One region of the Paraburkholderia fungorum genome, then DNA from elsewhere that is predicted to be linked to it. Evidence: riboswitches for the same ligand, from Rfam matches in the RefSeq annotation. Region 1 holds a riboswitch; the other holds the start of a gene.

The links. A riboswitch is a leader RNA that binds a small molecule or an ion and turns the genes downstream of it on or off. The one in region 1 is predicted to bind fluoride.
Region 2: linked by a shared signal. The riboswitch ahead of BLS41_RS26760 (voltage-gated chloride channel family protein) and the one ahead of crcB (fluoride efflux transporter CrcB) in region 1 are both predicted to bind fluoride.

The regions. Positions count from the first base shown of each region.
Region 1 covers NZ_FNKP01000001.1:1,684,475-1,699,463, reverse strand. Annotated here, with positions in the region: gene BLS41_RS07485 (BCAL1086 family glycoprotein) at 1-167, opposite strand, end outside; gene BLS41_RS07480 (DJ-1/PfpI family protein) at 484-1,065, shown strand; partial or broken gene BLS41_RS07475 (hypothetical protein) at 1,256-1,581, shown strand; gene BLS41_RS07470 (sensor histidine kinase) at 1,656-3,437, opposite strand; gene BLS41_RS07465 (ammonium transporter) at 3,869-5,056, shown strand; fluoride riboswitch at 5,290-5,350, shown strand; gene crcB (fluoride efflux transporter CrcB) at 5,427-5,807, shown strand; gene BLS41_RS07455 (IclR family transcriptional regulator) at 6,311-7,147, shown strand; gene BLS41_RS07450 (MdtA/MuxA family multidrug efflux RND transporter periplasmic adaptor subunit) at 7,553-8,995, shown strand; gene BLS41_RS07445 (MdtB/MuxB family multidrug efflux RND transporter permease subunit) at 9,013-12,162, shown strand; gene BLS41_RS07440 (efflux RND transporter permease subunit) at 12,166-14,989, shown strand, end outside.
Region 2 covers NZ_FNKP01000002.1:2,431,260-2,446,248, forward strand. Annotated here, with positions in the region: gene BLS41_RS26745 (SUMF1/EgtB/PvdO family nonheme iron enzyme) at 1-807, shown strand, start outside; gene BLS41_RS26750 (DMT family transporter) at 1,056-2,027, opposite strand; gene BLS41_RS26755 (TetR/AcrR family transcriptional regulator) at 2,112-2,741, opposite strand; fluoride riboswitch at 3,058-3,128, shown strand; gene BLS41_RS26760 (voltage-gated chloride channel family protein) at 3,209-4,585, shown strand; gene BLS41_RS26765 (putative PII-like signaling protein) at 4,582-4,983, shown strand; gene BLS41_RS39180 (hypothetical protein) at 5,204-5,380, opposite strand; gene BLS41_RS26770 (class I SAM-dependent methyltransferase) at 5,377-6,210, opposite strand; gene BLS41_RS26775 (GFA family protein) at 6,337-6,771, opposite strand; gene BLS41_RS26780 (AraC family transcriptional regulator) at 6,921-8,054, shown strand; gene BLS41_RS26785 (electron transfer flavoprotein-ubiquinone oxidoreductase) at 8,252-9,925, opposite strand; gene BLS41_RS26790 (LysR family transcriptional regulator) at 10,165-11,169, shown strand; gene BLS41_RS26795 (AMP-binding protein) at 11,242-12,813, opposite strand; gene BLS41_RS26800 (hypothetical protein) at 12,826-13,896, opposite strand; gene BLS41_RS26805 (ABC transporter substrate-binding protein) at 13,954-14,989, opposite strand, start outside.

The sequences.
Region 1 (14,989 bases):
CTGGCGGCCTGATCCAGCTTCTGACCCGCGGCCTGCGCGACGTCGTTGAGCTTGCCGGCAACCTGCCCTGCGGTCGCGTCGTTCTTCTGGCACGCGGCCAGTCCTCCGAACACGACTACCACGCACGCGACACGGCGCAGCAAAGATGAATGAATAGATGAAATCATGGTTGGATGTGAACCGCGTGGGCGGCTTCAGCTTGGCGAAAACGCGCTCATGATACGCCGTTGCGACGGAAGCCCTTGTCAGGAAGCGCGCACGGCACGGTCATATGCGAACCGAAGGCGCTTGTTAAAGACGGCCCCGGCCCACTTCCGGCGGCCAGTTCAAAGGCACTTTGGCACCCGGAACGAAGGCCTGGAACGATCGCGCAAGTCGTCGCGGTTCTGTCAAACGCGATGGAGTAGACTGCCTGAGCGTCATAAACGTCCATGAACGTGAAGCGACGTTCGCAATGTTCCGTTGATCAACTGGAGGCATACGATGGCGGCAAAGAAGATTCTGTTCCTCACCGGCGACTTCGCCGAGGATTACGAAACGATGGTGCCGTTCCAGGCACTACAGGCAGTCGGCCATATCGTCGACGCCGTCTGTCCGAACAAGCACGCGGGCGACCGCATCAAGACGGCGATCCACGATTTCGAGGGCGACCAGACCTACACCGAGAAGCCGGGCCATCTGTTCACGCTCAACGCTTCGTTCGACGATGCCGATCCGCGCCAGTACGATGCACTCGCGATTGCGGGCGGCCGCGCCCCCGAGTACCTGCGGCTCAATCACAAGGTAATTGAACTCGTGCGGCAGTTCGCCGAAGCGGGCAAACCGATCGCCGCGATCTGCCACGCTGCGCAACTGCTCGCCGCCGCCGACGTGATCCGCGGCAAACGCATTTCGGCTTATCCGGCATGCGCGCCCGAAGTGAAACTGGCGGGTGGCGAATATGCCGACATTCCGGTCGACGCCGCTATCACCGACGGCAATTTCGTGACCGCTCCCGCGTGGCCTGCGCATCCCGAATGGCTGCGTCAATTCCTCGTGCTGCTCGGCACGCGCATTGAACTTTGAGCGTTTTTAAACCGCGCTTGAGCCGGTTCTTAATCTGCTCTGAGTCCATCTGATTTATCGGCGAGCGCCATGCCATTTCGGCATAGGACGCTCGCCCGAATGAAGCAATCGCTTCGTAATTGAGACTGGTCCGATTGTTCCTGCAGAAGCTCATTCCTATAGTCGCAAGCTCACTTGGGAGTGTCTTGCGATGGAACTGGTGGACTGGATCGTCATCCTCGCCGTCATGCTGATGGCAATTGCTTTTTTCTGCGCGCGTAAGCCCGTCAACTGGTCGCGCGAGAACCGTACGCGGCGTCTCGCGGGCATGCGTATGCTGGTACAGGCGGCTTGCGCCATGTGGATCGCGCTGCTGATCGTCGCGCGCGCCCTGTTTACGATCAACGGTCTGGCCGGGTTGCGTCCCACGCCGCTTCACGCGCTAACGCTCGTCACGATGCTGATTGCCTGCGCGTGCTACTGTCGATTCGCGGCAGCAAGCTGCTTAAACCACGGCAGCTATTTACCACGCATTGAGCGAGCGGGCGGATTGGTGATTGGTGTTTTTCGCCTGAGCGGGCAAATCTGCGCTGGGTCTTCCAATACGCTGATCACCGTGTTCCGATTCGCTGCGACGTATCGGCGGAATGCGCGGTCGGATGACCCGTAGTGCGGCTCATGTCCCGATGCTCGGAATTGGCTCGCCAGTCGAATAAATCGGACTTTTCGCGCGTATCGCCCGCGTCGGCTGTTGCGGCCGTCGTAGCCGTTGCAACCGTGAACGGCCCCGCAGCCGGATCGACATTGCGCATGCCGGCTTCGGGCAGCGACAGATAAAAAGTCGTGCCCACGCCCTCTTTCGATTCCGCCCAGACTCGGCCGCCATGCCGTTCGACCACGCGGCGCACCAGCGCAAGCCCAATCCCTTCGCCCGCCGTGGAATTGCCGTGCAGCCTCTGAAACGCGTTGAACAGGCGCGGCAACGCGACTTCCGGGATGCCCTGGCCGTTGTCCCGCACGTAGAAAATCCGTAGCGACTGAACGCCTGGCGGCGCTAGTGTCGTGCCGATTTCGATTCGCCCATCGCGCGCGGGGTCCAGATAATTCACCGCGTTGCCCACCAGGTTCGCGAACACCTGTTCAAGCGCGGTGGGATCGCCCCACACGGCCGGCAAGTCGTCGACGCGCACCTGAGCCCGCTTTGCCCGGATCGACCCCTGCATGGCGTCGACCACGCGTTGCACGATATCGTGCACCTCCACCCTTTGCCGCCGGTACTCGACCCGGCCGACCCGCGACAGCCGCAACAACGCGTCGATGATGTGCGACGCCCGCAGCACGGCGGTCTGCAGATAATGCAGCGCCTCGCCGATGTCCTCGTCGATGACCCGCTCGATGCGTTGCCGCGTCGCGGCCGCCAGCGACGACTCGCGAACCGCCGCGCGCAGTTCATCGCACGCGCGGATCAGTTCTTTCGAGAAGCCCTGCAGGTTCACGAGCGGCGCGCGCAGATCGTGCGACACGCTGTAAATGAACATCTCGTTTTCCTGAGTCTGCTGCCGCAAGGTCTCGTTGATCCGCACGAGTTCGCCCGCGCGGCGCGCCAGATCCGCCTGAAAACGCGCCTGGATACGCTCGGCTTCGAGCAGGCGCCGGCTGGTTTCGTGCAAGGTCTGATCGAGGCGCGCGAGTTCGTCGTGGCCGGTCGTGACGGGTGCGAGCGGCTCATTGCCCGCGAGGCGTCCGGCATTGTCGGACAGCAACGCGAGCCGGCCCCGCACGCCGCGTGTGAACAGCCAGATAGCCAGCGCGACGAACAGCAACGAGCCAAGCGCGGCCGCGACGATCAGCGTTTGCTGACGTTCGCGCGCCTCGTCGGCGGCGTTCGAGCGCAACGTGTCGAGCCGCCGCTCTTCCGTCTGGAACGCGACCGCCTGCAAACGGAAGCGATCGAGCACGTCGGATTCCGCGAGATCGCGGAAGCGTTCGACCACATCGTGCCGGCGCCCCGAATGCAGCATGTCCTGAATCCGGTCCGACCATTGGCGATACGCCTGCACTTCCTGGCGCATCTGCACTACGCGCTCAACCTGCGCGGGATTGTCGGCAACCAGTTCGGCCAGTTGGTCGATACGGCGATCGACGTCCATCCATAACGCCACGGGCGTCGTAAAGCGCGTGTTTCCAGCGAGAACCGCGCCGCGCAGCGCGACGGATTCACCCATCACAGGATCGAGAATCGCGGCGGTCTGACGCAGCACATCCTCGCTATGGATTGCCCAGCGCTCCGCCAGCGCCGCGTCGGACTGCGCCTTGACCAGTCCGGACAGCAACGCCAGTTCGAAGAACGCCGGAATGGCGATCAGCAGCAGGCCTTTAGTGGTCAGTCTCATGCGATGCGCATAGGGTCGATGATCCGTGGATCAGGCACGGGAACGGCACATTATGTCGGCGTTTCACCACGAAACAAAGCGGGCTATGTGGCAGTCCGTCCGGGCCAATTACGCCTGGCGAGTGCGACGGCTATTAACGCCGAAACCAAGTTTGAAAACGTCAGGATTTTGAATTAAATGTAATTAAAATCGAATATTTCGCCCTTAACTGGATCATAAAAAATGAGGCGATAAATTAATGCACTATAACTGTGCTTTCTAATGCTTTATTCAGGTGCGTCGATATTCGCGAGATATGTGCATGACCTAACTCGCACGCATAAAGAAGCCCATCCCGGTGCCGTTTTGCACCTCACCGACGCGAGTCGCGCACAAGTTTGGCCCACTTCTTGCATTCATTGCCCGTTTTTTTGGCATAGCGGGACACATCGATGGAAAGCTTTAAAACCGGCACCGATACGCTCTTCCTGCTGCTCGGCGCAGCCATGGTGCTGGCCATGCATGCGGGATTCGCGTTTCTCGAACTCGGCACGGTCCGCAAAAAGAATCAGGTCAACGCGCTCGTCAAGATCCTCGTGGATTTTTCGGTGTCGACCATCGCGTACTTCTTCATCGGCTACACGATCGCGTACGGCGTGCAGTTCTTCGGCAGCGCCGAGTCGCTGGCCGCGCACAACGGCTACGCGCTGGTGCGCTTCTTCTTCCTGCTGACCTTCGCCGCCGCGATTCCGGCGATCGTGTCCGGCGGCATTGCAGAGCGCTCGAAATTCAACCCGCAGTTGTTCGCGACCTTCGTGCTGGTCGGTTTCATCTATCCGTTCTTCGAAGGGATCGCGTGGAACGGCCGCTTCGGCGTTCAGGACTGGCTGCATCAGACGTTCGGCGCGCAGTTCCACGATTTCGCCGGTTCGGTGGTGGTCCATGCTTTCGGCGGCTGGGTCGCGCTGCCGGCCGTGCTGCTGCTCGGCGCACGGCACGGGCGTTATCACCGCGATGGCGGCATCGCCGCGCACCCGCCGTCGAACATTCCGTTCCTGGCGCTGGGCGCGTGGGTGCTCACGGTCGGCTGGTTCGGCTTCAACGTGATGAGCGCGCAAACGGTCGACAAGATCAGCGGCCTGGTCGCCGTCAATTCGTTGATGGCGATGGTCGGCGGCACGTTGACAGCCTGGCTCGCGGGCCGCAACGACCCGGGCTTTACCTATAACGGCCCGCTGGCCGGGCTGGTCGCCGTGTGCGCCGGCTCGGACGTGATGCATCCGCTGGGCGCGCTGGTGACGGGCGGCATCGCGGGCGTGCTGTTCGTCTATATGTTCACGTGCGTGCAAAACCGCTGGCGCATCGACGACGTGCTCGGCGTGTGGCCGCTGCATGGGCTGTGCGGCGCGTGGGGCGGGATCGCCGCGGGCATTTTCGGCTCACGCGCGCTCGGCGGGATGGGCGGCGTCGCGTTCGGCTCGCAGGTGATCGGCACGCTCGGCGGGATCGTCATAGCGACGGTCGGCGGCACGGCGGTGTACGGTGTAATTCGCCTGACGGTCGGTCTGCGGCTCGATCAGGAAGACGAATACAACGGCGCGGATCTGTCGATCCACAAGATTTCGGCGACTTCGGAGTGAGCCGGCACGCGCCGGTTGCGTGAGCGATGAAACCGGCTCGACGCGCGCAGTCTCAGGCGCGCGTCGAGCCGACTGACTTTATTAGCATGGCCCTGCTCGACCGTCGCACGGTCGGCTGCGAATACGGTGAAAAACGCGGTTAAGACTGCGATTGAAAAGCGGCCCCAAGACCCGCCGCATAGCTCCCCTGGCTCCGCGCCGACCTGTCCCCCCAAGCTCCGCCGATGTTAGACTCGCGCGCTGGAGATGGCATCTTCCCAAACCGCCCCTGTGGCCGATGATGCCTGCTTCGCCCGGGCCTTCGCGAATGCGGCGTCGCGCTGCCCGCCCGGTCCGATACGTCGACACCCGGTTTCGCCAGGCCCTTCTCATGTATTGGTCCTTTCTCGCAGTCGCCATCGGCGGCGCACTCGGCTCGCTGTTTCGCTGGTTTCTCGGTGTCCGCCTGAACGGCGTGTTCAGCGGCTTGCCGCTCGGCACGCTCGCAGCCAACGTCATTGCCGGTTACATCATCGGCGTAGCAGTGGCGGGCTTCGCGCGCGCGCCGCAAATCTCGCCGGAATGGCGGCTTTTCGTCATTACCGGCCTGATGGGTGGCCTGTCCACCTTCTCGACCTTCTCGGCGGAAGTCGTGCAACGCTTGCAGGACGGCCGGCTCGGCTGGGCCGCGGGCGAAGTCGCGATTCACGTCGGCGCATCGCTCGTCATGACGATTCTGGGCATCGCCACGGTGTCCTTGCTGTCGCGCTAAAGCCCCACTTTCAGAAGCGCCCCTGCCCTCACTCTGGCTCACGAACACCGGTGAGCGACGGCGCACGCGCTGAAACTCCGGGCGAAAAAAAAGGCGTCACGTTGCCGTGACGCCTTAAAAAGTTCTAGCCATTCCGAGGGCCGTGCTAGAACCTGAGAGACGGTATTCGAAAAGTCATAGCGCAATGCGCCCCTGACAACCGACGGTGACGTGAAATTGTGGAGACAATCGACACAAAGTGAGTCACGGTGAATTCAAACTCTTCAGAAAAACCGAGTTTGAAAGCGTCTTTCGAAATGAGATTCCATTTTTTATGCTTATGCTGACTAAGTCAAGCAAAATCTAAAAAGCGGAATACGGCACGGAAAAATATTCCGATACAATGAATCTTCTGATGAAAAACGGAATCAGCACCCCTGGACCGGGGTGACTGGCGGGCTGCTGACTTTACCTATCAGCAGATTGCAAACGAATAATTTGAAATACAGTTCCAAAAAAATCACATGAACCCACCCGCTCGTCCCTCAGTGCCAGCAGATACGTTCAAGGAAAAAGACGGCTCGGGCGATGAAGTCACCGCCCTCGCGCGAGGCCTCACGGTGCTGCGTTCGATCGCCGCCGCCGACGCCCCGCTCAGCAACCGCGAACTGACCGAACTGACCGGCATCCCCAAACCGACCGTGTCGCGCATCACCGCGACTCTGGTTGGCGCCGGCTTCCTGTTCAGACTGCCTGACAGCGAACGCTTCGTGCTGACGTCGTCGGTGCTGGAATTGAGCAACGGCTTTCTGCGCAACTTCGACATCCGGGCCCGCGCGAGGCCTTTCCTGATCGAACTTGCCGAACGCACGTCGCTGTCTGTTCACCTCGCCGTGCGGGATCGCTTCGACATGGTCGTGATCGACGCAATCCGTCCGCGTTCGGCGGTGCTGGTGTCGCGCCTGGAAATCGGTTCACGGATGAACCTGAGCCGCACAGCGGTGGGTCGCGCCTATCTCGCAGCGCTCGCCAAGCCCGAACGCGACAAATTGCTGATCGGCCTGCAGGCGGCAGAAGGCGATGACTGGGGCCATGTCGGCAGCCGGCTCGAAAGCGCGTTGCGGGAAACCATCGAACAGGGTTTCGCGATCGCCACCGGCGAGTGGTACAACGGCCTGAACGCCATCGCGCAGGGTTTCGTCGGACCGTCCGGCGAGCGCTATGCAGTGAATTGCGGCGGCTCGGCCGACCAGTGTCCGCGTGACTGGCTGATCTCGCGCGCCGCCCCGGCGTTGCTCGAATGCATCAGCAAAATCGTTCTCGAAATTGGCGGCACGCCGGGACGACGGCTCGACAATTGAGCCACGCAAAGGCTTGCCGGTCGGCAGCCCCAACAGTGGTCCTGTCCGTGGCAGTACATCCTGTAACCTTTGTAATCAAAAGAAAAATACACAGGTGGACTGTTACGGACCACGCAACGTAGGATCATGCGTTTCCGTCGCGCGGGGCGCGTGTCTGACGGGTTGCCGCTACCCTGAGTTGCCTCGAATAACCGCAGCAACACTGCCGGCATAGCGGCGAGAACAACGCATTGCGTTAACATCTCCGTCCCGCGCCTCGGGTAGCATCGCGCTGAAAAAGCGCGTGCTGCTTCCGCTGATATCAATAGTTGCCTGTCATGCCACCCGCGTGCCGGTCCGCCGAACTTCTGTTCCGGCTGGGCCGCGCGAGCGGCTCACATCAAAGCCTGCCACCTGACCGAACCGATGGACGAACAACAAAAGCATTCGGAAACTTCACGCCCCGCCGACCCGGCTTCCCAATCGCGCCCGAACGGCGCTCCGGGCGGCAAGCCAGGCGATCCGCGCGGTCCTGTGAAGCGGCACCGCGGCCGCAACGTCGCGTTGATCGTCGCGGCGCTGGTCATCCTCGGGGTCGTGGTGTGGCGCTGGCATCCGTGGGGGGCGGCCGGCGGCGAAGCAACCGGCGCGTCCGACGCACGCGGCGCGAGCGGTGCGCGCACCGGCGGCCGTGGCGGGCGCGGTGGTCCTGGCGGCATGGGCAACATGCCGCAACCGGTTCACGTGGCGACGGCCACGCAAGGTGAAATGCCGGTCGTGCTGACCGCGCTCGGCACGGTCACGCCGCTTGCCACCGTCACCGTGCTGCCGCAGTTGAGCGGCGTGTTGCAGGACGTGTATTTCAAGGAAGGCCAGATGGTCAAGAAGGGCGACGTGCTCGCCCAGATCGACCCGCGTCCATATCAGATCTCGCTCGAAAATGCACAAGGCACGCTGGTGCGTGACCAGGCGCTGCTGCAAACCGCCCGCCTCGACCTGAAGCGTTATCAGACGCTGCTCGCGCAGGACTCGATCGCAAGCCAGCAGGTCGACACGCAGGCTTCACTCGTGCGCCAGTACGAAGGCACGGTGAAGTCCGATCAGGCGAACATCGACAGCTTCAAGCTCGACCTCGTCTACGCACGCATCACGGCGCCGGTGTCGGGACGCGTCGGTTTGCGCCAGGTCGATCCGGGCAACTACGTGACGTCGAGCCTCTCCACCGGCATCGTCGTGATTACGCAGTTGCAGCCGATCAGCGTGATCTTCACGACTTCCGAAGACAACCTGCAGCAGATCATCCAGCACACGCAGAACGGCGAGCAGTTGTCGGCCACCGCCTACGACCGCGCGAACACCACGCCGCTCGAAGTCGGCTCGCTGAAAACGATGGACAACCAGATCGACACCACCACGGGCACGGTCAAGCTGCGCGCGATCTTCAACAACCCCGACAGCAAGCTGTTCCCGAATCAGTTCGTGAACACGCGTCTGTTGGTCGACACCATCAGGAACGCCGTGATCGTGCCGACCACGGCCGTGCTGAACGGCTCGATGGGCCAGTTCGTGTATGTCGTGAAGCCGGACAACACGGTGACCGTGCGTCAGGTGAAGCCCGGTCCGGTGGACGGCGAGCGCACCAGCATCCAGTCCGGCCTGCAGGTGGGCGAGCGCGTCGTGATCGACGGTTCGGATCGTCTGCGCGAAGGCGCGAAGATCACGATTCCGGCGGATCGTCCGCGCGGCGCGTCGGGTGCGCATGGCGCGCACGGCGCAAGCGGAGCGAGCGGTGCCTGGGCCGCAGGTGCATCGGGCGCCTCGGGCGCGCACGCACATCGCCATAAACGCGACGCGCAAGCTTCGGAATAAGGCACGGCACCTACCGCATGAATCCATCCCGCGCTTTTATTCTGCGTCCCGTCGGCACCGCGCTGCTGATGGCGGCGATCATGCTGGTCGGCCTCGTCGCGCTGCGCTTCCTGCCGCTGTCAGCGCTGCCCGAGGTCGACTATCCGACGATCCAGGTGCAGACCTTCTATCCGGGCGCGAGCCCGGACGTGATGACGTCGTCGGTCACCGCGCCGCTCGAACGGCAGTTCGGGCAGATGCCGTCGCTCAACCAGATGTCGTCGCAAAGCTCGGCCGGCTCGTCGATCATCACGCTGCAATTCAGCCTCGACCTGCCGCTCGATATCGCCGAGCAGGAAGTCCAGGCCGCGATCAACGCAGCCGGCAACCTGCTGCCGTCCGACCTGCCCGCGCCGCCGATCTACGCGAAGGTCAATCCGGCCGACGCGCCGATCCTCACGCTCGCCCTCACGTCGGCCACGCTGCCGATGACCCAGGTGCAGGACATGGCCGACACGCGTCTCGCGCAGAAGATCTCGCAGGTCGCGGGCGTGGGTCTGGTGAGCCTGTCGGGTGGCCAGCGCCCCGCCGTGCGGATTCAGGCGAACCCGCGCGCGCTTGCCGCGTACGGTCTGAATCTGGACGACTTGCGCACCACGATCTCGAACCTGAACGTCAACACGCCGAAGGGTAACTTCGACGGTCCGACGCGCAACTACACGATCAACTCGAACGACCAGCTGACCGACGCCGATCAGTACAAGAGCGCCGTGATCGCGTACAAGAACGGCCGTCCGGTGATGCTGACCGACGTCGCCAATATCGTGCAGGGCGCGGAGAACACCAAGCTCGGCGCGTGGGTCGACAACACGCCCGCCATCATCCTGAACGTGCAGCGCCAGCCGGGCGCGAACGTGATCCAGGTGGTGGACAGCATCAAGGCCTTGCTGCCGCAATTGCAGCAGTCGCTGCCCGCCGCACTCGACGTGCGCATCGTCACCGACCGCACCACCACGATCCGCGCGTCCGTGCGCGACGTGCAGTTCGAACTGGCGATGTCGGTCGTGCTGGTCGTTCTGGTGATGTACCTGTTCCTCGCCAACGTCTACGCGACCATCATTCCGAGTCTGTCGGTGCCGCTGTCGCTGATCGGCACGCTCGCCGTGATGTACCTGTGCGGCTTCTCGCTCGACAACCTCTCCCTGATGGCGCTGACCATCGCGACCGGCTTCGTGGTCGACGACGCGATCGTGATGATCGAAAACATCGCGCGTTACGTCGAGGAAGGCGAAGATCCGCTTGAAGCCGCGTTGAAGGGCTCGAAGCAGATCGGCTTCACGATCATTTCGCTGACCGTCTCGCTGATCGCCGTGCTGATCCCGCTGCTGTTCATGGGCGACGTGGTCGGCCGGCTGTTCCATGAATTCGCGATTACGCTGGCGGTGACCATCGTGATTTCGGCGGTCGTGTCGCTCACGCTCGTGCCGATGATGTGCGCGAAACTGCTGCGCCACACGCCGCCGCACGAGAGCCACCGTTTCGAAGCGAAGGCGCACCGCGCCATCGACTGGGTGATCGCGCGTTACGCGGTCGCGCTCACGTGGGTGCTGAACCGGCAACGCTCCACGCTGTTCGTCGGCCTGCTCACGCTGGTGCTGACCGCGCTGCTCTATATCTACATTCCGAAGGGCTTCTTTCCGGTGCAGGACACCGGCGTGATCCAGGCGATCACGCAGGCGCCGCAGTCGGTGTCGTATGCGTCGATGGCCGAGCGGCAGCAGGCGCTCGCCGCGCAGATCCTGAAGAACCCGGACGTGGAAAGCCTGACGTCGTTCATCGGCGTGGACGGCAGCAATATCACGCTGAACAGCGGCCGTATGCTGATCAACCTGAAGCCGCGCGACGACCGCAGCCACACCGCGAGCGAAGTGATCCGGCAACTGCAGCGTGACGTCGCGCATATTCCGGGCGCGTCGCTGTACATGCAGCCGGTGCAGGATCTGACCATCGACTCGACGGTCAGCCCGACGCAGTACCAGTTCATGCTGACCGATCCGAACATCAGCGAATTCACGACGTGGGTGCCGAAGCTCGTCGAGCGGCTGCAACAGTCGCCCGAACTCGCGGATGTCGCCACCGACCTGCAGGACAACGGCCAGTCGGTGTTCATCGAGATCGACCGGGCAACCGCATCGCGTTTCGGCATTACGCCGGCCACGATCGACAGCGCGCTGTACGACGCGTTCGGCCAGCGCATCATCTCGACCATTTTCACGCAGTCGAACCAGTACCGCGTGATTCTGGAAGCATTACCGGAGATGCAGCATTACACCGAATCGCTGAAGTCGATCTATCTGCCCTCTTCCACCTCCACGACCGGCCAGGTGCCGCTGTCGTCGATCGCGAAGTTCATCGAGAAGCCCGCGCCGCTGCTGGTCACGCACCTGAGCCAGTTCCCGGCCACCACCGTGTCGTTCAACCTCGCGCCCGGCTCGTCGCTCGGCGCAGCGGTCAAGGCGATCGGGCAGGCGGAGAAGGACATCGGTTTGCCGGCGTCGTTCCAGACGCGCTATCAGGGCGCGTCGCTGGCGTTCCAGGCGTCGCTGTCGAACGAACTGTTCCTGATTCTGGCGGCTATCGTCACGATGTACATCGTGCTCGGCGTGCTGTACGAAAGCTTCATCCATCCGATCACGATTCTGTCGACACTGCCATCGGCAGGCGTCGGCGCGCTGCTCGCCCTGCTGATCACCGGGCACGATCTCGACATCATCGGCATTATCGGCATCGTGCTGCTGATCGGTATCGTGAAGAAGAACGCGATCATGATGATCGACTTCGCGCTCTATGCCGAGCGTGAAGAAGGCAAGCCGCCGCGCGAAGCGATCTACCAGGCGTGTCTGCTGCGTTTCCGGCCGATTCTGATGACCACGCTCGCCGCGCTGCTCGGCGCATTGCCGCTGATGCTCGGCACCGGCGCAGGGTCGGAGCTGCGCCGTCCGCTCGGTATCGCGATTGCGGGTGGTCTGATCGTCAGCCAGTTGCTGACGCTGTTCACCACGCCGGTGATCTACCTCGCGTTCGACTCGCTCGGCCGTCGCTTGCGTGAGCGCTTCAATCGCGGCGGCCCGTCGCACGGCGGTCCGTCCAATGACGCCACCCCGCCCGCCACCGATGCAGGGAACTGACCGATGAACCTGTCGCGTCCGTTTATTTCCCGTCCGGTCGCCACCACGCTGCTGGCGATCGGCATCGCGCTGGCCGGCGTATTCGCGTTCACGAAGCTGCCGGTCGCGCCGCTGCCGCAAGTGGACTTCCCGACCATCTCGATTCAGGCCACGTTGCCGGGCGCAAGCCCGGAGACGGTGGCCACGAGTGTCGCGAGTCCGCTCGAACGGCATCTCGGCTCGATTGCCGACGTCACCGAAATGACGTCGCAAAGCTCGGTCGGCTCGACCCGCATCACGATGCAATTCGGCCTGAACCGCGATATCGACGGCGCCGCACGCGACGTGCAGGCCGCGATCAACGCCGCGCGCGCCGATCTGCCAACCAGCCTGCGCAGCAACCCGACCTATCACAAGGTCAATCCGGCCGACGCGCCGATCATGATTCTGGCGCTTACGTCGAAAACGCTGACCGCCGGCCAGTTGTACGACTCGGCGGCCACCGTGCTGCAACAGTCGCTGTCGCAGGTGGACGGGATCGGCGAAGTGGACGTGAGCGGCTCGGCGAACCCGGCCGTGCGCGTCGAACTGGAGCCGAATGCGCTGTCGCACTACGGCATCGGTCTCGAAGACGTGCGCGCGGCGCTGGCCGCGGCGAATGCGAACAGCCCGAAGGGGTCGATCGAATTCGGTGCGAACCGCGTGCAGATCTACACCAACGACCAGGCGAGCAAGGCGTCGCAATACAAGGACCTGGTCATCGCCTATCGCAACGGCGCGGCGGTGAAGCTGTCCGACATGGGCGAAGTGGTCGATTCGGTCGAAGATCTGCGCAACCTCGGCCTCTTCAACGGCAAGCGCTCGGTGCTGGTGATCCTGTACCGCCAGCCGGGCGCGAACATCATCGACACGATCGACCGCGTGAAGGCCATGCTGCCGCAACTGCATGCGTCGCTGCCCGCCGACGTCGACATCGCCCCCACCGCCGACCGCTCCACGACGATCCGCGCATCGCTGCGCGACACCGAGCACACGCTGATCATCGCAGTGGCGCTGGTGGTGATGGTGGTGTTCCTGTTCCTGCGCAACTGGCGCGCCACGCTGATCCCAAGCGTGGCCGTACCGATCTCGATCATCGGCACGTTCGGCGCGATGTATCTGCTGGGCTTCTCGATCGACAACCTGTCGCTGATGGCGCTGACCATCGCGACCGGCTTCGTGGTCGACGACGCGATCGTGGTGCTGGAGAACATCTCGCGGCACATGGAGAACGGCGTGCCGCGCATGAAGGCCGCGTTCATCGGCGCGCGCGAAGTCGGCTTCACGGTGCTGTCCATCAGCATTTCGCTGGTCGCCGTATTCCTGCCCATTCTGCTGATGGGTGGCATTGTCGGGCGGCTGTTCCGCGAGTTCGCGCTGACGCTGTCGCTGGCTATCGCGGTGTCATTGGTCGTCTCGCTCACGCTCACGCCGATGATGTGCTCGCGCCTGTTGCGCGAACATCACGAAAAAAAGGAAGAAGGCCGCTTCGGCCGCTGGCTCGAACGCGGCTTCATGTCGATGCAACGCGGCTACGAGCGCTCGCTCGGCTGGGCGCTAGTGCATCCGAAGCTGATCGTCACGATTCTGCTGCTGACCATCGGCCTGAACGTGTGGCTGTACATCATCATCCCGAAGGGCTTTTTCCCGCAGCAGGACACCGGGCGGCTCGTCGGCGGCATTCAGGCCGACCAGAGCACGTCGTTCCAGGCCATGAAAGGCAAGTTCTCGCAGATGATGGATATCGTCGGCAAGAACCCGGCGGTCGAGAGCGTGGTCGGCTTTACCGGCGGGCGGCAGACCAACTCGGGTTTCATGTTCGTGTCGCTGAAATCGAAATCGGAGCGCACCCTGTCCGCCGATCAGGTGATCCAGCAACTGCGCGCGCCGCTCGGCGACGTGGCCGGTGCGCGCACGTTCCTGCAAGCGGTGCAGGACATTCGCGTCGGCGGACGGCAATCGAACGCGCAATACCAGTTCACGCTGCTCGCCGACTCGACGCCCGATCTCTACCTGTGGGGGCCGAAGCTCACCGAAGCGCTGCAGGCCCGTCCCGAACTCGCGGACGTCAACTCCGACCAGCAGCAAGGCGGCCTCGAAGCGATGGTGACGATCGACCGCGCCACCGCAGCGCGTCTGGGCATCAAGCCCGCGCAGATCGACAACACGCTGTACGACGCCTTCGGCCAGCGTCAGGTGTCGACCATCTACAACCCGCTCAATCAGTATCACGTCGTGATGGAAGTCGCGCCGAGGTACTGGCAAAGCCCGGACATGCTGAACCAGATTTACGTCAGCACGTCGGGCGGCACCGCGAGCGGCGCGCAGACCACCAACGCGCCGGCCGGCACGGTGACCTCCACGGCGACCACCTCGACCACGACCAGCGCGTCGGCGGGCGGCGCAGCGGGCACCACGGCCACGAGCGCGGCCAGCATCGCCGCCGACTCCGCACGCAATCAGGCGATCAACTCGATTGCGGCGAGCGGCAAGTCGAGCGCGTCGTCGGGAGCGGCCGTGTCCACATCGAAGGAAACGATGGTGCCGTTGTCGGCCATCGCGAGCTTCGGGCCGGGCACGACGCCGTTGTCGGTGAATCACCAGAGCCAGTTCGTCGCGTCGACGATCTCGTTCAACCTGCCGCCGGGCGTGTCGTTGTCCACGGCAACGGCCGCGATCTACGACACGATGGCGCAGATCGGCATGCCGGGCACGATTCACGGCAGCTTCCAGGGCACCGCGCAGGCGTTCCAGCAGTCGATGTCCGACCAGCCGATCCTGATCCTCGCCGCGCTCGCCGCCGTGTATA
Region 2 (14,989 bases), on a different contig from region 1:
GCCGGGTTGCGCGAGCCGGCAATAACTCGCACGGAACATCGGGACGCGTTGTCGTCGATGGTGAGCGTGCCAGCCGGCGCGACCGTGCTCGGCATGTCGCGCGAAGCGGGCCGTTTTGGCTGGGACAACGAGTTCGGCGAATTGCGGGTCGACGTGCCGGCGTTCGAAATCGACCGGCATATGGTGACGAACGGCGCGTTTCGCGAGTTCATCGACGCGGGCGGTTATCGCGAACCCAACTGGTGGACCGGGAAGGATTGGGCGTGGAAAGAGGCTGAGCAGATCGAACACCCGGCATGCTGGTCGCGGAGTGAGGTGAACGGCGAAAACCGCTGGCTGCTGCGCACCATGTTCGATGAAGTGCCGCTGCCGGCCGACTGGCCTGTGTACGTCAGTCATGCTGAAGCGAGCGCATACGCGCGCTGGGCCGGCAAGGCGTTGCCAACCGAAGCGCAATGGCAGCGCGCGGCGCACGGCGCGCCGCATGCCGCGTCGGGGAATTTCGATTTTCGTAGCTGGGACCCGACGCCGGTGGATGCGCATCCCGACAATGTCAGCGCATTCGGCGCGGAAGGCCAGTTTGGAAATGGCTGGGAGTGGACATCGACGTTATTCGACGCGTTGCCCGGCTTTGAAGCGTTTCCGTTTTATCTCGGCTACTCTGCGAATTTCTTCGACGGACAGCACTACGTGCTGAAAGGCGGCTCCGCACGTACTGCGCAGTGCATGTTGCGGCCGGAATTTCGCAACTGGTTCCAACCGCGATATCAGTATGTTTATGCGGGGTTCCGGTGCGTGAGGAATTGATGACTGAAGCATGAGTTGAAGCGGAGAGTCGAATTAAGGCCTGTCGAAAAAGTTTTCAACTTCGAGACAGCCTTGCCGACATTCGCAACATGATTCTCGCGAATGAATATCCGCTTCCGTTTTTGGCGAATGAAAATTTTCAACCGGCGGACCGTTTTCAGCCGGTCCGAAAATCAATTTCCGTTGGCCAAGACAAAGCTGCCGACGATCGTTCGCGCGGGCCTGATCGGAGACAGCCTCCCTTAGCGTCAGGTCGTGGCAGCTACCGCTAATCGGGCGCGTTGCCGCAAATACAGATTGTTGAGAACCAGCGCAGACGCAGTCATCACCGCGCCGAATATCTGTGCTCCGCCGGGCACAACGCCTGTCAATGCCGACACCGCAAACGTCGTGACCGGCACCACGTCCATGAACAGCACGCCATTCATCGGCCCGAGAGTCTTGTTGCCGAAAATCCAGCAGAGAATTGCCGCGAAACCCGCGACCGGGCCCATGTAGATCAGATGCGGCGCAATCGTCCACAGTACTGCGAGTTTGGGGGCAGATATTGCGTGGGTCACGACGAGCAGCACGTTCACGCCGACAATCGTGGTCAGGCCTAGCCATGTCGTCATTGTCGTGTACTTCAGCGCTGACCATCGCGTGAAGTACGACGCGCCGAATGTGTAGACAACCCAGCAGATTGCGCCCAGAACGATAAGGCCACTTGCCGCGTAGTGCTGTGGCGCGAGCAGCGCAGCCCGCAGATCACCCCGCGTGATGACCAGCGCGACGCCCGCGAACGAGACGGCAACGAACAGCAGTGAAGGAAGCGGCGGCGCGGATCTTCGCACTGCCGCGTTGACCAGCATCCCCATCATCGGCTGCGTGGCCATCATGATCGATGCGTTAAACGCGCCTTGTTCACCGGCCAACTGCTGCCCCAGAAAGACAAACGAACCAAACCCGCAGAAACCGATCGATCCGAGCAACCAGGCGATAAGTAATGACTTGCTGTCCGCTCGCAACGCACCGGCGCCTTCCCGGTGAAGCAACAGGGCCACGAAGCCCACGCCTGCGATCAGGTACCGGAACGACGTAAACGTAAAAGGATCGATGTAACGCAGGGCGTCGGTCATGACAGGAAACATCGCACCAAACAGGATTGTCGCGACGAGGCACGCAGCAATCCCCTTCCAGTAGTTGGCGGACGATAAAGCCGGATCGGTCGATGAATTCATGAATGAACGTTCTCAAAATAGGCAAAAAATTTGGCAGCCACTTTCGCGGCATGCCGCCGATCCGCTAAAGCAATTGAGCATGCATTACGTCAGGGCGCGCAACGCCATATCGACGATCGATGTGAGCGCGGCCTCGTTCATGTCCACCTTACCGAGCACGCGTATGCCTTGAACCATGCAGAGCAGAAAGCGTCCGACCTCCTCGGCGTCGAGACGGCGATCGTATTCGCCTGCCTGCTGACCTCTGGCTATCGCGAGACTGAACTGCATCGCGATGCGCTGTAAAGTCGATTCGATATGTGGCCGCAGAGCATGATCGCCCGGCAGAAGCTCGATTACCGTATTGGTGATAAAGCAGCCGTGCCGCGCGGACAGGTTAGCGCTCACCTTCGTATAGTGCAGAAGCGCTTCGCGGAGTGCCTGTCGTGGGGGCAAGTCGGCGGCCAACCTCTCCTTCAGCCGCGCAACGGCCCCTTCTGCGTAACGATCGAACGCCGCGACGAGCAAGCCATGCTTATCGCCAAATGTTCTATACAGGCTGCCGCGAAAGACTCCGGTCGCTTCGCATAGCACGTCGACGGGAGTCGCATAGTAGCCGTGCTCCCAAAATACTCGCGCGGCGGCATCGACCGCGTGGTCGATGTCGAATTCTCGCGGTCGCCCGCGCTCGGCGGCACGCCCTCCACGAGAGCGGTGTGTGTCAGATCTGGTCATGCAACCGATATTAGGACTATTCAGTCTCAAAATCAACGTCCCACGAGGGTTGGCCTATGAGAGGATGTTTGGCATGAGCGATCACACAGGGGACAACCCGCTTCTGGTTCGCGCATCAGCGCGGTTTTCAGGCTCGCTTTGCACCGCAGTCGACACTGAAGCTACCGTTCGCCGAACATCCAATGCAACAACCGCTAGCGGATTTCAGCCGCCTTTCAAAAAGGCCCATTCCGTTACCGCCCAGCGCATCCAGCAACCCCAAAGCCAGATCAGGACGGACGGGCCAGTTGTTCGCCACGACCGGATGCGATATAGTCCGCTTTCAGGAGATGGCGTTCCTCCTTTAACCACCGCACTTATCTCGCGGTTAATGACGCCTACAGTTACCTGACTTTCGTTGGGGCTGTAGGCGCTCGCGTCCACAAGCTTCCCGTTGGTCAGGCCATGCAACATCGGCACAATGACCAATGCACAAACTCCATCGCTTCGAACAACTCGAACTGCTGCCTTATCTGGGCAAGTGGTTTCTGATCGCCTGCGTCGCCGCGGCTCTCGCGGGCAGCGCGTCGGCTTTCTTCCTCATTGCTCTCGATCATGCGACCGCATGGCGCGAGGCGCACCGCTGGATTATCTGGCTGCTGCCCGTAGCCGGTTTCGCGGTCGGCTATACGTACTATCTGCTGGGCAAACCGGTCGATGCGGGCAACAACCTGCTCATCGATGAAATTCACGACCCGAAGAAAGTCGTGCCGCTGCGCATGGTGCCGCTCGTGCTTGGCGGCACGATCGTCTCGCATCTGTTCGGCGCGTCGGTTGGGCGTGAAGGCACGGCCGTGCAGATGGGCGGCGCGCTGGCGGATCAGCTTACCCACGTGTTTCGCCTCGGACACGAGGACCGCCGTATCCTGCTGATGATCGGTATGAGCGCGGGATTCGCTTCCGTATTCGGCACGCCGCTCGCCGGGGCGGTGTTCGGCCTGGAAGTGCTCGCCATCGGCCGGATGCGCTATGACGCGCTGTTTCCCTGCATCGTGGCGGGTATCGTCGCCGATCAGGTCTGCCTGGCCTGGGGCGTTCATCACGTGCACTATGCGATCGGTGCGATCTCGCCGATCAACGCATGGAGCGTCGTCGCGGTGGTAATCGCGGGCATCGTATTCGGTCTGGTCGGCATGGCTTTCGCCACCACGGTCCACAAGCTCGGCACGCTGGTGAAAAGCACCATCACCTATGCGCCGTTGCGTCCGTTCGTAGGCGGGATCGTCATCGCGATTGCGGTATGGGCCCTGGATGCTTATCACTACATCGGCCTGGGCATCCCCGACATCGTCCGCTCGTTTCAGCAGCCGATGCAGCCTTGGGACTTTCTCGGCAAGTTCGGCTTTACCGTTGCGTCGCTCGGGACCGGCTTCAAGGGCGGCGAGGTCACGCCGCTGTTCTATATCGGCGCGACCCTCGGCAATGCACTCGCGCCTCTGTTGCACATGCCGTTCGCGCTAATGGCCGGCATCGGCTTCGTTGCAGTGTTTTCGGGCGCGGCCAACACGCCGCTCGCCACCACGATCATGGCGATGGAATTGTTCGGCACCGGCATCGGTCCGCTTGCTGCGATCGGTTGCGTGACCGCCTATCTGTTCTCCGGCCACACCGGCATCTATCACGCGCAGCGCGTCGGACACAGCAAGCATCGCAAGCACCGGCTCCTCGTACCAGACGGAACACGGATCGCCGAGCTGGGTGGATTCCGCCGGCAGAAAGCCGCGGCGGACGCATCGGCCGCGAATCAGAAGCAATCGGGCATGCCTGCTGATATCGCTGCGACAACAGAGGAACGCGGTCAATGATCCAGGAAAGCAACGATCAGCGCATTGCAGCGCTGCGGCTTTACTTCCCGCTCGCGACCCGTGCACGAGCAACGCGATTCTGGCATCACCTCAGCGCGCCTGCGCTCGCGCATCACCTTATCGCCGTCGCGAAGCGTGCCAATATCCTGCAGGCGATGTCGCATCACATCAGTGCAGGGTATCTGCCAGGCGAGCGGCTTTCTCATCACCATCCAGAAATCAGCGGGATGCGGCATCCGCAGTGTCTGGAACTGGTGGACACCGAAGCGCGCTTGCGTCAGTTCATGCGCGACCATGCGGATGAATTGCGCAAGGTTCACGCGGTGCTGCTGCTCGGTGAATTGCCGCTGACGCAGAGCCGCACACCTCATGCACAATCGGCCTCAAGCGCCGGGTGAGTCATGGCTTCGGTGTGCGAGCTTGTCGCCATCAGCATCGGCTCGTTCATCGTGACGCCCGCTATGCGCTGAGCTTCACGATGAACGCGCTCGCGCCGGACATTCCGGGTGGGAACGCTCGCGTGCAATCTGATCGCCGCCTATATGGTCGGCGCGCCTACGGTCAAATCACTTCGCCGCGAATCCGACGCGGCGAAGTGACCGGCTTATATCCACCCAATTAGACCGAGATACCAAGCGTCGACAGAACAAACCTGACACTGAAAAAGCACACCGATGAACACAACGGCAATGCGACAAGCAGCGGGCGATGCTGCAAACTCATCAGCCACGCCATCGTCCACAGGCGCACGCCAACGCTGATCAGCGCCCGGACCGTGCGCCTGATTGCGTTCATGATCGCTCCACCACGACTTCGAGATAGTCGCTCGGCAGAACAAGCGTTGCGTCGCCCGACCGGTTGCGGCTGCTTATTAGCGTCATCAGCTCGGCGAAGAGCGAAGCCTGCTGATTTTCGTCGAGCGCGGCGAACGCTTTGTTCACCGGTCCGTAGTACGCACGAAATATCTCCATGAAGTGCGCCGGGGAACGGTAACGAAACGTGAAGTAGCGGCTCGTCGTCACAATCTTGCTGGCATTCCCTTGAAACAGCGTTTCCAGTCGCGCCTTCGTCCCCCATAGTGCAGGCGACACCACGCCCGCCGCCGGAGGAATGTACTTTGCGATCGTCTTGAATACCTGTCCGATGAAGCTCTCCGGAGTCCAGTTCGCAAGACCAATCCGGCCGCCCGGTTTGCAAACGCGCGCGAGTTCGGCTGCAGCCCTTTCCTGATCGGGCGTGAACATGACACCGAACGTCGACATGACGACGTCGAAAGAGCCGTCTGCATAAGGCAATGCTTCGGCATCCGCTTCCTCGAATACCACGGGAAGCCCTTCTGCTGACGCACGTGCACGTCCCGACTCCAGCAGCGATGCCACGTAATCAGTCGACACGACATCGCACCAGCGGCGCGCGGCAGCAAGCGTCGCATTGCCGTTACCGGCCGCCACGTCGAGCACGCGACTTCCGGCGCGCAAGTCGAGCGCTTCGCAAAGATGTTCTCCGACGATCTGCAGCGTCGTGCCGACCACAGCGTAATTACCCGTCGACCACGCAGCTTGCTGACGACGCTTGACAGCGGTGAAGTCGATAACAGGTGAGAGAGAGGAATCAACAGCGGACATGAAACACTCCTGAGAAAAAATGGGCGGCGCGTTGCAGCCCATTTCCGATCGCGCCGCGAAATTGCCTTGTGCACACACCCGCGCGACGATCGGGCGACGTGCGATATCTTCTAATGGACCCGACGGCTATTCCACGACGCCGATGCCCGATCCACCCATTTCCCGCGGCAGATCCTTCAGTTTCGGCAAGCCGTCCTTCATACGAAATATGGCCTCGGAATAGTGGACATGTACGCAGGCTTCATAAGGAAAGTCCTCCAGAACGGCTGCGTACACATCGATAAGACCAAGACCCGGATGCTCCGTAAAGAGATGTCCACCGCACACCTGACACCATTTTCGATAGCTGTTAAAGGTCTTGTTGTAAGTGCCAACCTCGTTAGCGCCACGTGTGACGCGCAACGCCTCCGGCCTCCACAACGTGAACGCATTGATGGGGCTACCCGACCAATGGCGACACGACTCGCAATGGCAATAGCCCATGCCTGCTGGCGTCCCCGTCACATCAAACTGCACAGCTCCGCAAAAGCATTGCCCTTTAAACGTCTTCGCCTGATTCACGTCGGCCTCCTGGTCGCGGTTTGCGGATCGTCTTGACGTTCCGTTGTTGCTCGTTTCCTTGAGTGCTAGTATCGGGACGCAAGACGTATTGATGAATGACCAGGCGTCCAGATGTTTTGCGCAGGACGCCGAAATGGATGAGCGAGTCTATGGATGCTCTTTCTGATGTACTGCGCTTCGTTCGTCTGGGTGGGGCGGTTTATCTAAACGGCGACTTCACAGCGCCGTGGTGCGTGGTCGGCAACGTCACTCAGGCGTTATGTGCCACCTTCCTGCCGCGTGCCGAGCGCATCGTCTCGTATCACCTCATCACCGAAGGAAGCTGTCGTGCCCGGCTTGTCGACGATCCTGCTTCGACAATCCATCTGGACGCGGGCGAACTGCTTGTCGTGCCGCAAGGGGAAGCCCATCTGATGGGTAGCTCGCTCGAACTGACGCCCGCACCCGCAGACACGATGCTGTCCCATTACATGAAAACGACGCCCGGTGAGGTGATGGAATTGAGCTACGGGGGTGGCGGCACCCGCACACGTCTGATTTGCGGCTTTCTTGCCTGCGACGACTCGTTGACCAATCCTGTCCTCTCAGCGCTGCCGCGTATTTTCAAAGTCGATATGCGCAATGATCCGCAATCGGCGTGGCTCGAGTCGTCGCTCAAGCTCGCGGCGGCCGAAGCGGCGGAATGGCGTGTGGGTAGCGCGATCGTGCTCGCGCGGCTCTCGGAACTGCTTTTCGTCGAGGCCGTACGACGTTGTATCGACGCGCTGCCCGATGACCGCAAGGGCTGGCTCGCAGGCGTCAGCGACCGCTTCGTGGGACGCGCCCTCGCGCTGCTGCATGCGCAGTCTGCTCACAATTGGACGGTCGACGAACTTGCGCGCAAGGTGGGACTCTCGCGTTCGGCTTTGGCGCAACGGTTCACTCAACTGCTCGGCCAGCCGCCAATGCAATATCTGGCGAGATGGCGCCTGCAGGTCGCGGCCCAGGAGTTGCGCACCGGAACGCGGTCGATTGCGGCGGTAGGACAGCACGTCGGCTATGAATCCGAGGCAGCGTTCAATCGCGCATTCAAGCGAGAATTTGGCACACCGCCGGCAAGCTGGCGACGCAATCAAAGACTGGCGGAAGGCGTCGATGCGTTGTCAGACGTTACCGACCCTGAAGATTTCTGTTCCGCGCGTGATGCAGCGAATCTGGAGGACCGACCTCAGGTTGGCTCCGCCGCTGCCGCGGTTTGCGGTGTCGACCCATCCGCCATCGCGTCTAAAAATCAAAGCGCCTAGCGCTGTCCTGTTGCAGTTCGGAGGCTATCGCGCGCGGGGGCAACTGACAGGTGGCGTCGGCGCAGGTCGGTCCTGAATCAAAAATTTCGAAAACGTCAGCGAACCGTGCAGAAACACCACCCCGTTTGATGAACAGTCCGCCGATAACCTCGGCATCTTCGCACAGCGCGAATCGAAACCCGCACCGCGCACCCCCATCACATATTCGGATAATTCGGCCCGCCGCCGCCCTCCGGCGTCACCCACACGATGTTCTGCGTCGGGTCTTTAATATCGCATGTTTTGCAATGCACACAGTTCTGCGCATTGATCACGAGCGCTTCTTTCCCGTCCCCGTTCGTCGCAAATTCATAAACACCGGCCGGACAGAACCTCGCCTCCGGGCCAGCATACTTTGATAAATTCACATCAATCGGTACAGACGAATTCTTCAACGTCAAATGCGCCGGCTGATTTTCCTCGTGATTCGTATTCGAAAGAAACACCGATGACAACCGATCGAAAGTCAGCTTCCCATCGGGCTTCGGATAGACAATCGGTTTGCATTCGGCGGCGGGCTTCAGGGTCTCGTTATCCGAATGCCGATGATGCAGCGTCCACGGCACACGTCCACCCAACAGCTTCTGTTCGAGCCCGACCATGAACGTTCCGGCCAGCAGCCCCTTGCTCATCCACTGTTTGAAATTGCGGGCACGATGCAGTTCCTGCTTCAACCAGGACCGGTCGAAAGCCTCCGGGTACTCGACCAGCACATCACGCTGACGTCCCGCTTGCAGCGCATCGAACGCCGCCTCCGCCGCCAGCATGCCGCTCGAAATAGCCGCGTGGCTACCCTTGATTCTCGACGCATTGAGAAAGCCGGCTTCGCATCCGATCAATGCGCCACCGGGAAATGCCAGCTTCGGCAGCGACATGAGTCCGCCGGCCGCGATCGCGCGAGCGCCATACGAAACGCGCTTGCCACCTTCGAGAAACTTGCGGATCGCCGGATGCGTCTTGTAGCGTTGGAACTCCTCGAACGGCGACAGAAACGGATTCGTATATCCAAGTCCCACGACGAAGCCGACCACCACCTGATTGTTATCGAGGTGATAGAGAAAAGAGCCGCCATAGGTGTCGTTTTCGAGCGGCCAGCCCGCCGTGTGAATGACGAGACCTGGCTTGTGCATCGCCGGATTGATCTCCCACAATTCCTTGATGCCCAGACCGTAGACCTGCGGATCGGCGTCTTCATCCAGCCTGAATCGTTCGATCAACTGACGGCCGAGGTGTCCGCGTGCGCCTTCGGCGAACAACGTGTACCTGGCGTGCAGCTCCATGCCGAGCTGGAACGCGTCGGTCGGCTCACCGTCTTTTCCGAGGCCCATGTTGCCCGTCGCGACGCCGAGAACTTCTCCTCGCTCGCCATACAGCACTTCGGCCGCGGGAAATCCCGCAAAAATCTCGACGCCCAGTTCTTCGGCACGCGCACCCAGCCAGCGCGTCACGTTGCCAAGACTCACGACATAGTTGCCATGGTTCATGAAATTGTCGGGCAGCAGCCAGTTCGGCACCTGCCGCGCCCCTTTCTCCGACAGAAACAGAAAGCGGTCTTCGGTGACTTCGACATTCAACGGCGCGCCCTGCTCTTTCCAGTCGGGAATGAGTTCGTTGAGCGCGCGTGGGTCCATCACCGCGCCGGAGAGCGTGTGCGCCCCTACCTCAGAACCCTTTTCAAGCACGCAGACACTGATTTCGGCGTTGCGCTGCGCGGCCATCTGCTTGAGCCGTATCGCAGCGGAGAGTCCGGCCGGACCGCCGCCAACGATAACAACGTCGTATTCCATCGATTCGCGCGGACCAAATTTCTCGACAAGAGTCTGTGTGTTCATGTGAAAGAGGCGTTTCATTGCAGGGTTTTTCTGGCCGTCGGCGCAACGTGCGTCGTCATCGTCGCCGTGCGCCGTTCGACACTGAGTGCAGCCATGAGCGCATCTCAGGCCGGGCCATCGTAAAACTCCAGAAACACCCGCTTCGCGACATAAGGATTTCTTATGCTCCACACAATCGCGGCTTGCTTTGCCGTCGAACTTTTATCGCGGCCGCAGCATGGCATGCGGAGGAAAAAAGCATGCGAAATTCGATCAATGGCGTCGATTTAAGGGCACTTCAGGCATTCGTCGCGGTCTGCGAAACGAAGTCGATGACGGAGGCCGCGCGCGTCCTCGGCGTCACTCAAAGTGCGGTCAGTCAGCTGATTGCCAGCCTCGAACGCGAACAGGGCGTGTCGTTGTTCGACCGCGACTTCCGGCCTGTACGCCCGAATGCTGCGGGAAAAATTTTGTTCGAACAGGCGGGCGCGCTGCTGGAACACGCGCAAGCGGTTGCGCTGAATGTACGCGCCGCGGCCAAAACCGGCGTCGCGAATCTGCGCATTGGCTGTGTCGACTCTTATGCGGCCACGGTCGGCCCGCATCTCGTTCGGCGCTTGCCCGAGAAAGCGCAGGACTTCTCGATGTGGTCGGGTCTCACACCCGCACTCAGCGAGCAACTGGTGAATCGCGAACTCGATCTGGCCATTTGCACCGAAGCCACACTCGATCCCAAACGGGTCGAACTGAGGCCGCTTTTCTCCGAATGCCTGGTCGCGGTTGCGCCTAAAAACAGGCGCAATTCGAGCGCGCCCGTCGAGTTTCAGCAGATACTGCGCGAACTGCCGTTGCTGCGATACACGGCGAGATCGGTGATCGGGCAGCAGATCGAACGTTTCATCACCCACATGAATTTCTACGCGCCCCGTCGCTATGAATTCGACGATACCGATCCGATTCTGAGCCTGGTGGCTGCCGGTTTCGGTTGCGCGATTACGTCGCCGCTCTGCCTGTGGCAGTCGCGGGTGCATCTCGGCGACATCAGCATCGTTCCATTGCCGCAAACGCGACTCGGGCACCGGCACTTTTATCTGCTAACGCGCCGCGCCGAGTGGTCCGATGTCGCCGAGTCGGTGACACGCGAGTCGATTGCTATCGTTCGCGACGTGATTGCGCCTTCTTTACGATCGGCGCTGCCGAAGCTGCCGCCCGGGATTTTTGATTCGTATGCCGCGAAGCTCGATGAAACACATGTAGCCGTGTAACGCGAACAGAACTTCAAGAGCGCTTCGATGCTATCGACAAACGGCAATAATGCCGCCTGTCGATTCATACCGTTATGCGGACGTTACGACGCGCTGCGCGCCGCCGTCCCAGCAATCGTCCATCTTCGCCGACAACGTCTGCTTCTGGATTCTCTGCGTCGGCGTCTTCGAAAAGCTTTCGACGATCGCAATGAAACGCGGCACCTGGAAGCGCGCCATCCGTTCTTCGCACCACGCGACGAACGCGATGTGATCGAAAGCAGCAGGTTCGCATTTCAGCTTCAGGAAGATTTTCAGGTCTTCGTCCGAGAACTCGTTGACCACGCCGATCAGCGCGCTTTCTTCCACATCGGGATGCGAGTTCACGACGTTCTCCACTTCCCACGCAGAGACGTTTTCACCGCGCCGCCGCAAGCTGTCTTTCTTGCGGCCGAGAAAGAATAAATATCCTTCTTCGTCCTCGCGTCCGAGATCGCCGGTATAAAGCCAGCCGTCGCGAATCGCCTCGGCGGTCTTGTCGTCGCTCCTGAAGTACCCGCGCGTCAGCGTTCCCGGCTCCCGTTCGGCCACACGTATTTCGCCGATCTGACCGGCAGGCAGCCGACGACTGTTGTCATCGACGATCTCCACGTCGAAATAATCGACCGCCTTGCCGATCGAGCCAAGCTTGCCGTCGATATTGATCACGCTGAAGCTCGACGTCTCCGTCATCCCATAGCCTTCACGGACCGGCACGCCGAAACGCCGCTGAAATTCGGCCCACACGTCGACCGGCGCACCGCCGCCCCATGCCACCTTCAGACCGTGTGTCGTGTCCGCATCCGATGGCGGCTGCTTCAGCAGCAATTGCATCACGCCGCCCACAAAGTGCAGATGCGTGGCCTGATACCGGGCCACTTCGTCCCAGAACTTCGACGCGCTGAACTTCGGCACGAACGCGAGCGTAACCGGTTGCATCAACGCCATCACCAGCACTTCACTGCCGAACACGTGATAAATCGGGTCCCAGAAATGCAGCACACTGCCTGGCGTAATCGAGCCGATCCACGATGAACCGAGCGCGGCCGCGCGGTACATGCGGTCGGTCATCTGCACGCCTTTCGCCGGACCCGTCGTGCCGGAGGTGTAGAGAATGGCCCGCAGGTCCGCGTCTTTGGCGTCGTATGGCGGCTCGTCCGCGTTGCCGTGCGCGGCCAGCGTTTCGAACGTTTCGGCATCCGGCGACCACGACGGACGGGCGCCGCGCCACACTGTTTTCAAGCTGGACGTTGCGCTCAGAATCGGTTTGAGGACATCTGCGTAGATATCGTCCGCAATCGCGAAGCGCGGGTCCGAGTGCGTGACGACGTGTTCGAGTCCGGCGCCTTTGAGATGCGTATTCACCGGCACCTGCACCGCGCCCAATTTCATCAGCGCAAAAAACGCCAGCGCGTGATCGATGTGATGCGCAAGCATCACCGCAACCCGGTCGCCAGCCGCGACGCCGACACTCGCCAGGCCGTTGGCAAGCCGGTTGACGCGCTCATTGAGTTGCGCGTAGGTCAACGCGAAGTCATCGGACCGGCAGAAAACATGCGCGGGATTGTCCCGCGCGCATTCACGTAACAGGCCCGGAATACTCTCATCCGCCGAGAAGTAGTTCATTTCGGTATCCCGTTACCAGAGCCATGTGTGAGTATCGACGAATGTCCATCGCTCGATGCCGGTACTGCTGTCGAATTCGCGCTCCAGTTTGATGTGGCCGTTGAGCGTACGCACGCCGATATCGAAGAACGCGAAGACAGCGCGGCGCATCTGGTCCGATCGCTGGAACGGGAACGGCTCGAACGTATCGAATATCAATTCCGCAGAATCGTCTCCGGTACTTTTCCACTGCGGTGCATTTTTGAACGCACCCATCATCGTCGCGTACATCTGCGCCAGCGCCGCAGGGCGATTGCCTTCCACACCAGAAAGTGCCTTCAGCGAAGGCGTAAATTGCACGGCAAGCAGTCTCATCGCCGATTCGACGATCTGACAGGCCGCGTTAATTCCGAACAGTTGAACGACGGCCTCGATCACATGCGTGACGTAATCCGATGCGTAGTTCGCACTGCCCTTCAGAACACGCGCTTCGGGCCAGGCAACCGGGTCAAGTTTCGGCGCCTTCGACGCATCGAATTCCGGTGTCTTCTCGACGTGCTGTACTCGGAAACGCTCCTCCGGTTTCAGATCGTGGTCGTATTCGAGGAAATAACCTTCGTCGTACGGATGACCTTCCGCGACGAACTTGGTCGCCACCCAACCCAGGCGCGGGCAACCGAGCAATTCGCCATTGCGGGGATGCCACGTCGACAGAATCGTTCGGCGCACCGACGTCGGCACGGTCAGCGCCGAGATGCCCGGAAACGATCCCCATGGCGGCAGATAGCGTATCCACACTTTTTTGGGCGACTCCTCCATGTACTGCATGTTGATGCCGCCAATCGAATTGCTGAAATAGTGATACTTGGCCGCCGTCACGGCAGGCGTATCGCCGACGATGCCCAGTTTGTCGAGCGCCTCGACAAAGCGCTGCGACTGCTCGGCCGTCATCAAGGTTCGCCAGACGTTGTTCAGCGCAGCTTCGCCCTTCTCACGCAACACGATCGCGGTGATACCGGAAACCATCGACCAGCCAAATGTCCCCGCCATATCGACGCGTCGCTTGAGTTGAGCAAGGTCGTCGTTGTTTGTTCTCGTCTGCATCTCAATTCCTTAACTGAATGTCTCGGTGAAAAACATCTACAGGCTGCCGTGTTCGACTCACGACATTGCCCACTCCTTGAAGCGCCGCGTCACGTCGTCGAAGTTCTTCGCCCACCAGCCGTCGTCCATCAGCACGCTGTTGGCGGACTGCAGATCGGGGATCCATTTGCGGCTGTCCGCGCTCATCAGCGTGAGGGCTTTCTTGCTGCTCGGCGTATTGCCGATGAGTTCCATGAACGCCGCCTGCCGGTCGGGACGTGCGGCGAAGGCGAGGAATTTGGTCGCGGCTATTTTGTTCGGCGCGTTCTTGACGATGGCGAGATATTCGAAACCGTTCACCGTCTGGTCGAACGAGAAATCGACCGACTGGCCACCCGCCTTTGCGGGTCGCACGCGCGACGCATACGTGTAAGTGAAATCCGCCTCGCCGGTCTGAAGCAGGGTCAAGGTCTGCGGCGTCTGGTCGATCCACTTGACCACGTCCGGCTTGATGCGCTCCAGCGATCTGAACGCGCGGTCGATATCGAGCGGATAAAGATGTTTCGGCGACACGCCGTCGGCCAGCAACGCGGCTTCGAAGGTCTCGCTGGGACGATTGCGAAACGTGCGTCGACCGGGAAACGCCTTCGTGTCGAAATATTCGGCGAAATTCTTCGGATGCTTTCCCGCCGGATATTTCTTCGGGTCCCACGCCACGCCGCCGACAAACACATACCAGGGCAAAAGATTGTTCTTGATGTCGATGATCAGATCACCACGGTCGAACATCGCGGGGTCCAGCGGCTCCCACAAACCCGCATTCGCGCCGGCCACACCGAGCGCGCCGGGCGCGTCGAACACGTCCCACTGCACATTGTTCGTCTGGACCTGCGCACGGAGCTTGGCCATGTCAGGCGTATCGACGATCGTCACCTGAATGCCGGTCTCCTTGCTGAACGGCTTGACCACCGACTCTTCCAGCGCCTGCCGGTACGCACCGCCCCAGGTGACCAGCGTCATCTGCTGATCGGCGGCAAACGCGCGTTTCGAATGAAGTAGCAATGGCGAGGTGGCGGCGGCGACTGCAATGCCCGCGACTCCCGTCAGGAACTGC